DNA from 4 places in the Peribacillus sp. RS7 genome. Region 3 is predicted to be linked to each of the others. Evidence: a T-box and tRNA genes for the amino acid it is inferred to sense, from the RefSeq annotation. Region 3 holds a T-box; the other regions hold tRNA genes.
What was found. The T-box of region 3 lies ahead of argS (arginine--tRNA ligase). A T-box ahead of a tRNA ligase gene usually reads a tRNA of that ligase, here a tRNA-Arg.
Positions count from the first base shown of each region.

Region 1: it has a tRNA-Arg gene. The T-box ahead of argS (arginine--tRNA ligase) is inferred to sense a tRNA for this amino acid. The anticodon was not compared.
Region 2: it has a tRNA-Arg gene. The T-box ahead of argS (arginine--tRNA ligase) is inferred to sense a tRNA for this amino acid. The anticodon was not compared.
Region 4: it has a tRNA-Arg gene. The T-box ahead of argS (arginine--tRNA ligase) is inferred to sense a tRNA for this amino acid. The anticodon was not compared.

Region 1 covers NZ_CP168135.1:1,933,260-1,935,461, reverse strand. Annotated here, with positions in the region: gene ACDZ29_RS09935 (DNA topoisomerase III) at 1-341, shown strand, start outside; gene ACDZ29_RS09930 (hypothetical protein) at 559-726, opposite strand; tRNA gene ACDZ29_RS09925 (tRNA-Arg) at 1,227-1,300, opposite strand; gene ACDZ29_RS09920 (polysaccharide deacetylase family protein) at 1,505-2,202, shown strand, end outside.
Region 2 covers NZ_CP168135.1:1,694,719-1,696,920, forward strand. Annotated here, with positions in the region: gene rpoN (RNA polymerase factor sigma-54) at 1-700, opposite strand, end outside; tRNA gene ACDZ29_RS08795 (tRNA-Arg) at 1,030-1,101, opposite strand; gene clpP (ATP-dependent Clp endopeptidase proteolytic subunit ClpP) at 1,391-1,999, shown strand; gene ACDZ29_RS08805 (HPr family phosphocarrier protein) at 2,110-2,202, opposite strand, start outside.
Region 3 covers NZ_CP168135.1:1,110,406-1,112,607, reverse strand. Annotated here, with positions in the region: gene ACDZ29_RS05685 (fatty acid desaturase) at 1-221, shown strand, start outside; gene ACDZ29_RS05680 (response regulator transcription factor) at 315-860, shown strand; T-box leader at 950-1,168, shown strand; gene argS (arginine--tRNA ligase) at 1,207-2,202, shown strand, end outside.
Region 4 covers NZ_CP168135.1:449,371-451,572, forward strand. Annotated here, with positions in the region: gene ACDZ29_RS02340 (DUF2087 domain-containing protein) at 1-228, opposite strand, end outside; gene ACDZ29_RS02345 (hypothetical protein) at 537-797, shown strand; gene ACDZ29_RS02350 (hypothetical protein) at 890-1,090, opposite strand; tRNA gene ACDZ29_RS02355 (tRNA-Arg) at 1,311-1,384, opposite strand; gene ACDZ29_RS02360 (metallophosphoesterase family protein) at 1,558-2,070, opposite strand; gene ACDZ29_RS02365 (XTP/dITP diphosphatase) at 2,073-2,202, opposite strand, start outside.

The DNA.
Region 1 (2,202 bases), 820 kb from region 3:
GCGGCAAGCTGATGCTTGAAGTGAATAGTAAAAAGGGAAAAATGCTTGTCTGTCAGGATCGTGAATGTGGCCACAAAAAAGGTGTTTCACGTGTAACAAATGCCAGATGTCCACAATGTCACAAAAAGATGGAAATGCGCGGTCAAGGAGAAGCACAGACATTCACCTGTAAATGCGGTTTTCACGAAAAACTTTCTTCTTACAATAAACGAAGAGGGCAAAATAAAAATCAAAAAGTATCAAAAAATGAAGTCTCCAATTATATGAAAAAGCAAAATAAAGAAGAGCCGATCAATACTGCCTTAGCGGATGCTTTGGCCAAACTGAAATTCGATAAATAAAAGAAAAGGGTCCTTCACTTTAAGCTTAATAGTGAAAGGGCCTTTTTTTTGGGGGGTATTTGCATGGGGCGGGGTGGGCAAATTCATTGTGGGCAGGTCCATCTTTCCAGACAAAAGATTGCCGCTTGATGAAGTGGCGAAATCCATATAAAAGTAAAAGACAGCAGAAAAGGATGGAGCATTCGCTCCATCCTTTTCCATATATCACTGCTTCGGGTTAAATTTCATTCAGTACGGTGCCGTGTAATTCATATTCAAGTGTTTCGTCAGTTGTATGTGTGTATTTATCCGTATCTGCTAGTGTAAGCGTACTGAATGTCTGCTGATCACCCGGACTGAAAATTGCTTCATCATTCTCTGGATTCCATAGGTTGTAAATACTCATGATCAGTATCCTCCTCCTTTGGGCGAGAAGACTAGTAATTCCCATTTTGGTTATCGACTAACGCTTCAATTGACTCTAACGCTGATCACCGGGACTAAACACCGCTGCGTCATTCTCTTTGTTCCATTGGCTTCTGATTGTACTCATCGTGCACATCATCTCCTTTGGTGAGAATGTCTTACAGTAGTTATCTACCCGGATGGGACAGGTTAAAACATATATTTCAAAAAAATATTACTTTTTTGTGGATATATATATCGAAAAACATCATTAATTAAAACATTTCTTTAAACAGAGTCAAAAAGTTTTGAACGAATATTAAATGGTTAATTTCATAATGTATTGATCGCCGATACTTCCGGCTTTTCTCATACCGGTATAGAAATCCGACCTTTACATATTGGAAGCCCCTCAAAAGCCTAAATAGGTAAGGCCATACCAACAGAAAAAACCCTGTTACGACGCGGAGATACCGCATTGTAACAGGGTTTTAAAATTAGCGTCCCAGATAGGAATCGAACCTACGACCTACAGCTTAGGAGGCTGTCGCTCTATCCTGCTGAGCTACTGGGACATATAAAAAAAGTCGACGACTTATTTATTATATTTCTTATAGGCAAACTTTTCAAGCTAATAGCAATAATAATTATGAAAAAATCATCTAAACGCTTAGCGGGTCTCTTATTTCTGCTTTTTCCTTTTTTTTCATTAAATGGAATACTTTATTATTGGTTGGTTTTCTGGTACTATTATACTAGAAAAAAATAGGAGAATGATAGTGGGAAAATACAGAGTTTTACTGTTTGTGGCATTGCTGGGGATATTAATTTTACCTGCATGCTCACAAGGGATTTTAGAGGGTATAGGCACAAAGAGGGCTGCGCCGATTGCGGAAGATGACATTGAAGTGGTTGAGGCAGCGGAGAATGGCACCGGACAGGATTCAAAGGACGAACCGGAACAAATCGATACGAGAAACTGGATAAGGGCCGATTCCGCGGTTCAGTTTCCAATATTGATGTATCATAGCATTTCTGAAGGTAATGGCCTACGGGTTCCAAGAGAGGAATTCCAATCACAAATGACTTGGCTTCGGGAGAATGGTTACTATACATTATCCCCTAAAGAAGCATTCCTCGTTTTAACCGAAAATCGGATGCCAAGTGATAAGTGCGTCTGGCTTACTTTTGATGATGGCTATACAGATAACTACACGGAAGCTTTCCCCATATTAAAAGAATATGATATGAAAGCAACCATCTTCATGATTGGGAAGTCCATTGATAAAGGTCATCACCTGACTGAAAATCAAATGTTGGAGATGAGCAGGAATGGGGTTTCGATCGAAAGTCATACTATCAACCATTTGGAGCTGAACCGGATGACGGCAGAGCAGCAAGAAGCGGAAATGGTTCAGTCGAAGGAGCTATTCGACCGTATCCTCGACCAGGACACGACAGTAATTTCCTATCCGGT
Region 2 (2,202 bases), 580 kb from region 3:
TTTCCTGAAAAAATAGTGAAGCTGGACGCGGGTTCAACGTCTGGACATAATCAAATACTTCTTGAATCTCCTTCATTGTAACACCGATTTTCTTACTTAAGTCTTTCCAACGCTTTTCAGCAAAATCGAGGAAATGGTTTTCTATGATCGATTCTGCCAGCTGATTCACCCCTTCTGCTTTTACCTGAAGCAAAAGGCACTCTTGGAGATTTCTTGCTGCAATTCCATGTGGCTCGAGTTGCTGTAAAATCGAAAGGCTCTCTTCCAACACGACTGAAGAAATTCCTGGAACACATATATCCTCCAGCTGAGTTCTTAAGTAACCGTTTTCATCAAGATTATGAATTAATAGCAGCATTGCCTTCTGCTGCTCACCGGAAAGTTGCTGGTGATTCACCTGGGACATGACATGCTGTTCAAGCGATAGAGTATCTTCACTGATCTGTTCAATCCAATAGTTGGCATCATACGTATTTTTAAGAGTACGTTTACCCTTTTTCCGGTCAAAGGTTGGCTGAAATAAAGCCGATGTTGGCTGATCTAGGGACAGTAATGGATTTTCCACCATTTTATTTTCTAAGAAAGCCGATAGCTCCTGTGAGGAGTATTGCAGCAATGTAATAGCCTGCATTAGCTCCTGGGTCATTGCCATCTTTAATGTTTGCTGTTGAAAAAGTCCTGCTTTCATATTCATACTCATCGATTCATCCCTCCCCCACTCCATTTTACATTATCAGGAGAAAATTCTACACAAAAACCCATGAAAACGCTTACGTTTATTTCTGAATAGTGTATTTGTTTTAAATACTATATGTTAGAAATGCAATTTTCACAACTACTTTTATTGAAAAATCACCATTTTTCAAAGGTGTGGGCGAATATTTTCCAAAGAAAGCTGACATAGCAAGATTCGATGGAATTTTACGGAAATCGAGTAAATCCATCAAAAACCGCAAGAACCCAATTGATGCGACCTTTTAAAAATGGCCAATAAAAAATCCCCCACTTTATTAAGCAGAAGATTGGTAATGCCCTCGGCAGGAATCGAACCTGCATTTCAAGCTTCGGAGGCTTGCGTTCTATCCGTTGCACTACGAGGGCGTAATAGAAAATATTTTTTCGACAGACTTCATTATATGATAGAATCCCATCCTTTGCAAGGGTTATCAGGTTTAAAACTTCGCCTTTTGGGTATTATGGGTAATGTGGAAATTCATCCCTGTGCGGCATAATATATAAAGCAATCTATCAGGAAGGAGCCTTGGCCAGAAAATTGTCGAACAAATTATCCATTATAGGGTTTGTTTTGTTTGACCTAAATTGACCAAAAAGTGTATCATACATACATAAAGAATTTAAATGATTCTCTTAATCGAAGGAGGAAATGAACATGAATTTAATTCCTACAGTTATCGAACAAACAAGTCGTGGGGAGCGTGCCTACGATATTTACTCCCGTTTATTAAAAGACCGGATCATTATGCTAGGAAGTGCAATTGACGATAATGTTTCCAACTCAATTGTAGCTCAATTACTATTTTTAGAAGCAGAAAATCCTGAAAAAGATATCACTCTATATATCAACAGCCCCGGTGGAAGCATCACTTCCGGTATGGCCATTTACGATACTATGCAATATATCAAACCTAATGTATCCACTGTATGCATCGGTATGGCTGCTTCCATGGGTGCATTCCTATTGGCAGCTGGTGAAAAAGGCAAACGTTATGCGTTGCCAAACAGTGAAGTCATGATTCACCAACCACTTGGAGGAGCTCAAGGTCAAGCTACTGAAATTGAAATTGCAGCCCGCCGTATCCTTCACTTGAAAGATAAACTGAACCAAATATTAGCAGAACGTACTGGTCAACCTATTGAAGTCCTTCAAAGAGATACGGAGCGTGATAACTTCATGACTTCCGAAAGGGCTCTTGAATATGGATTGATTGACAAAGTAATCACACGCAGCGCTCTTGATGATAAAAAAGACTCTAAATAATAATTATTATACAAAAAGGCTCCGGAAGTCGTCTTAAGCGACTTTCGGAGCTTTTTTCTTAATCTGAAGAATATAAAAGAAAAGGATGCACTTTTAGGCATCCTCTTCTTTTAACCCTCTTGCTGAACGAACTCTTCCAATGCCTCTAATGCTTCTTTTTCATCGCGTCCTTCGACGATTAACTTCACGGACACGCCAGAACT
Region 3 (2,202 bases):
ATGTTCACCATTTAAGTCCAAGGGTACCTAACTATAAATTGGAAATGGCGCACAATAATACGCAGCCATTAGAGAACGTTCCAACGATTACTCTTGCGACAAGCTTGAGCTCACTCCGTTTCCGTTTATGGGATGAGAAAAACAAGAATTTTGTTGGCTTCAAAGACATAAAATATTTAACGAAAAAAAGCGTTTCCGCTCAAGTGAAATCTGAACTGTAACGTTCATGAATCATTCCAGACTCCCTTAATAATCCTTGGATTAGGGGGAGTCTTTGCTTCATATAAGCGACTCGATAAAGGAGAGAACTTAAAATGATTCGAATTGTCATTGCAGAGAATCAGCAAATGCTGTTAGAGGCAATAAGTTCTCTACTCAATCTTGAAGAAGATATAGAAATTGTCGGGCAAGCCAGTAATGGAGAAGAAGCGATCACTCTTGTGAACCAATTACAGCCTGATGTTTGTATCATGGATATGGAGATGCCTGTAATGAGCGGACTTGAGGCAGCAGAAGCTTTAAATTCATTTGAATGCAAAGTGATTATATTAACGACATTTCGAAGGACTGGTTATTTTCAACTTGCGTTAAAAGCTAATGTAAGTGGTTATTTATTGAAGGATGGCCCGAGCGAAGAGTTAGCCTGCTCGATTCGCAGAATAATGGATGGCGAGCGTATATACTCCCCCGAACTTACAGATGAGTCTTCCAACAATAATACCCGGGAAATGGGAGTGTTAGGCCTGTTAGCCGATGGTCAAACCACAAATGAACCATCTAATCAGCAAAGAAACCCAATTGGTACCGTAAGGAAATATTTTTCAACCATAAAGGATAAAATGAAGTTACCGGCTGGTTAGTCATATTGAGGCTTAATAACCGGTTGGATCTGAAATCCTGTGTTGACACGTATTTTTAAATTGTGTACGATGGATTAAATCATAATATTGAAAATTCTGTGATAAAGAGAGTAGTTCATTTTGAAATGGAAAGCGAGTTAGGGACGGTGTGAGCCTAATGCAGGACGGATGAATGAAGCGCACTTTGGAGAAATTTCTTGAAACGTTTAGTAGGGAACATCGGGGAGTCACCTCGTTAACAATGGAAAGTGGTCACGATTTGTGGCAACTAGAGTGGTACCACGGGAATCTATGCTCTCGTCTCTTATTTAGAGACGGGGGCTTTTTTGTTTTTTTAGGAGGGGAAATGACGATGAATAAAACAATTGCAGCATTAATTTCAACTGCTTTAAACAATGAATTGCAGGCAAGTGAAATAGAAAAATTAATGGAAAAGCCTAAATTAATTGAGTTAGGTGATGTCGCCTTTCCGTGCTTTACACTTGCAAAAAAATTTAGAAAATCACCTCAAGTTATTGCGTCTGAAATAGCTGAGCAATTAAACGGTCAATTGATCCACGAAGTGAACGTAGTGGGTGGCTATCTGAATATCTTCGTCAATCAAAAGATGGTGACGGAAAATGTGCTGCAAACCATATTAAGTGAGAAGGAGCAGTATGGTTCGAAGCAGCCTGTACAGGAAAATGTCGTGATTGATTATTCATCCCCGAATATTGCCAAGCCTTTTTCCATGGGGCACTTACGCTCAACGGTCATAGGGAATGCACTGGCTAACATTGCTGAAAAAAATGGCTACAATGCCGTGCGTATTAATCATTTAGGGGATTGGGGCACGCAATTCGGCAAATTGATTGTCGCGTATAAGCTGTGGGGAGACAAAGAGGCAATCGAAGCTTCCCCGATTCAAGAATTATTGAAAATCTATGTGAAGTTCCATGCTATGGCTGAAACGGATGAATCGTTGAATGACCAAGCACGCGCTAGCTTCAAGTCGCTTGAAGATGGAGACGAGGAGGCACTGGCACTATGGAAATGGTTCAGGGATGCGTCTTTAAAAGAATTCGATACGATTTATGATTTATTGGGCATCCGTTTTGATACCTATGCTGGCGAAGCGTTTTACAATGACAAGATGGATGTTGTTGTCGAGGAATTGAATGAAAAAGGCTTACTTACCCTTTCCGAAGGTGCTTATGTCGTGGAATTGGAAGATATGCCGCCTTGCTTGATTACGAAAACGGACGGTGCGACACTTTATGCGACGCGTGATTTAGCAGCAGCACTGTATCGTAAAAAGCAGTATGATGCGAAGAAAACATTTTACGTTGTAGGAAACGAACAA
Region 4 (2,202 bases), 660 kb from region 3:
AAGTTTTTTATCGAGATCAATCAAGTATTCAAAAACGGAGCTGTGTGCATGTTCAATATGAATTCGCATATACCTCTCAGCTTCATAAAGAACCCCATCTATCGGGTATACTATCCCCTTTTCAATTGCATTTCCGCATAGCAAACAAATATATTGATTCCCTTCTTCGCTATACCCTTGTTTAAGCTCATCCTGAGATGCACTCCAAAACATTTCAGCGTCCTTCATTAAACAAACACTTCCCCGTAAAGTTTATAATATAATAAACATATTATTAATTTGTTTGCTATATGTCAATGTTTTTTCTGATTTATTTATAATTTCACTAAAGTATTCAGGCCTTGCAAGCGAGGAGTCAGGGAATTGAGCTTTTACTGATTTCAACCAAGTTCAATGATCCCATGGCACTATGCCGATATAATCCATTGATTAACGAGTGTAATTTCCCATGTCGAAATAGAGCCTTCATTGTATAATTATCTACCCTCAATAATATGCTATATAAAAGCGCGAATAAGCTTAGAGGAGGATTATCATTGATAGATGAACATGAAGGGATTGTCCCTTCAATCCATAACCCCGATTTACATAAGGCATTACATCATTTATCCGAACAATTCAAGGTATCACTGCCAGAATTACGGGATACAATTGAAATACTTATACAAAACCAATCAAGTGTGCAGCAACTTAGTGAAGAAGATGATAAAAGTTCACCCGTTGAAGAATTGAAGACGGCAATAATCAAAAACCGTGAAACTATTAAAAAGAATCTTCAAACATTAAATAGGACTTGATTAAAATAGAAAAAGGCATCCAATGTTGGATGCCTTTTTTCCATGGAGCATATGAAATTCGTAGTATAAGTCCTTCGTTAGCTCATTAAGTATTAGCTAGGCACAAACTTAAGTATTCCTTCCAGATAAACACTTTGATCTTTTCGTGTGCATTCCCTCAACTTGATTCTTCCTTCTTTTTCTAACTCTTTGGCTAATTGGACTACTTTAGTTCCATCTTCGGATATTTCGACTGAGAAGAAATTGCCCCGAGTGGAAGTTTGAATGAACTTGAACAATCTATCTTTATTCATTTAAACAACTCCTTATCCATAACAAGTTCGACATAAAAAGACCATCCACCTGCGATAAATATGAAATAAAAAACTTCTTTTCGTCAAAACGGAACATTAATGGTTCAAAGGATGCAAATCGAAAGGCATTCTTTCTATATTCATCCAATATTTTCGTTCACACTTAAAGCAAAAAGTAAAAAAGCCAAAACCTTAAAAGGTTTTGGCTTTTTCAAGTTAGTGTCCCAGGAGAGATTCGAACTCCCGACCGACGCCTTAGAAGGGCGTTGCTCTATCCAGCTGAGCTACTGAGACATTTATGATATAAGTTGCGGTAAAACTTATGTATTACCTTAACTGTTCCCTTAGGACACTTCTTATTATAGTAGGATATCAAAAGAAAGTCAACGGTTTTTCATAAAAAGTTTTTTTCTTTTTTTATGTACCAGGAAGCGGGGAAAAACGCTTCCTGTTCATTATACATGAATTCATTCCATTTGATAAGCATTTCTTAATTCTTCAACGATTTTTCCTTCAAGGTCATAATAGGTGATTTCAAGTTTGCCTGTTCCCATTTCCAAAATGGCATAGGTTTTCTCTTTTCGTCCACGCGGCTGGCGTATGCTTCCCGGGTTGATGAAGAGCTTGCCGTCAATCGATTCGGAACCTGCAGCGTGGGAGTGACCAAAGCAAATAATATCCGCTTCGGCCTCTTCACTTTTATAAGATAAATTCATCAGGGTCATCTTTATGTTATAGAGATGTCCATGCGTAATGAAGAAACGCTTGCCTGCGATGTTCTCCACAATGTCAGTCGGATATGCCGAATCATGATCACAATTCCCACGAACAGCTAAGAAATCCGCCATGTGAGGATCATTTCTTTCCAACTCTGAATCACCGCAATGGATCATGGAAGCAACTTCTTGTTTATGACGGTCGGTTATCATGCTTATTTCATGAGTTAAGCCATGACTGTCACTCATTATTAGCACTTTCATCGTCATATTCCTTCTTCCCTTTTTAGAAATAAATCAAGTTTTTCATCTAGGGCCCTCAATGCGTGGGCACGGTGGCTGATTTGGTTTTTTTCCTCTTTTGTCAATTCGGCGTTTGTTTTACCCTGTTCTTTA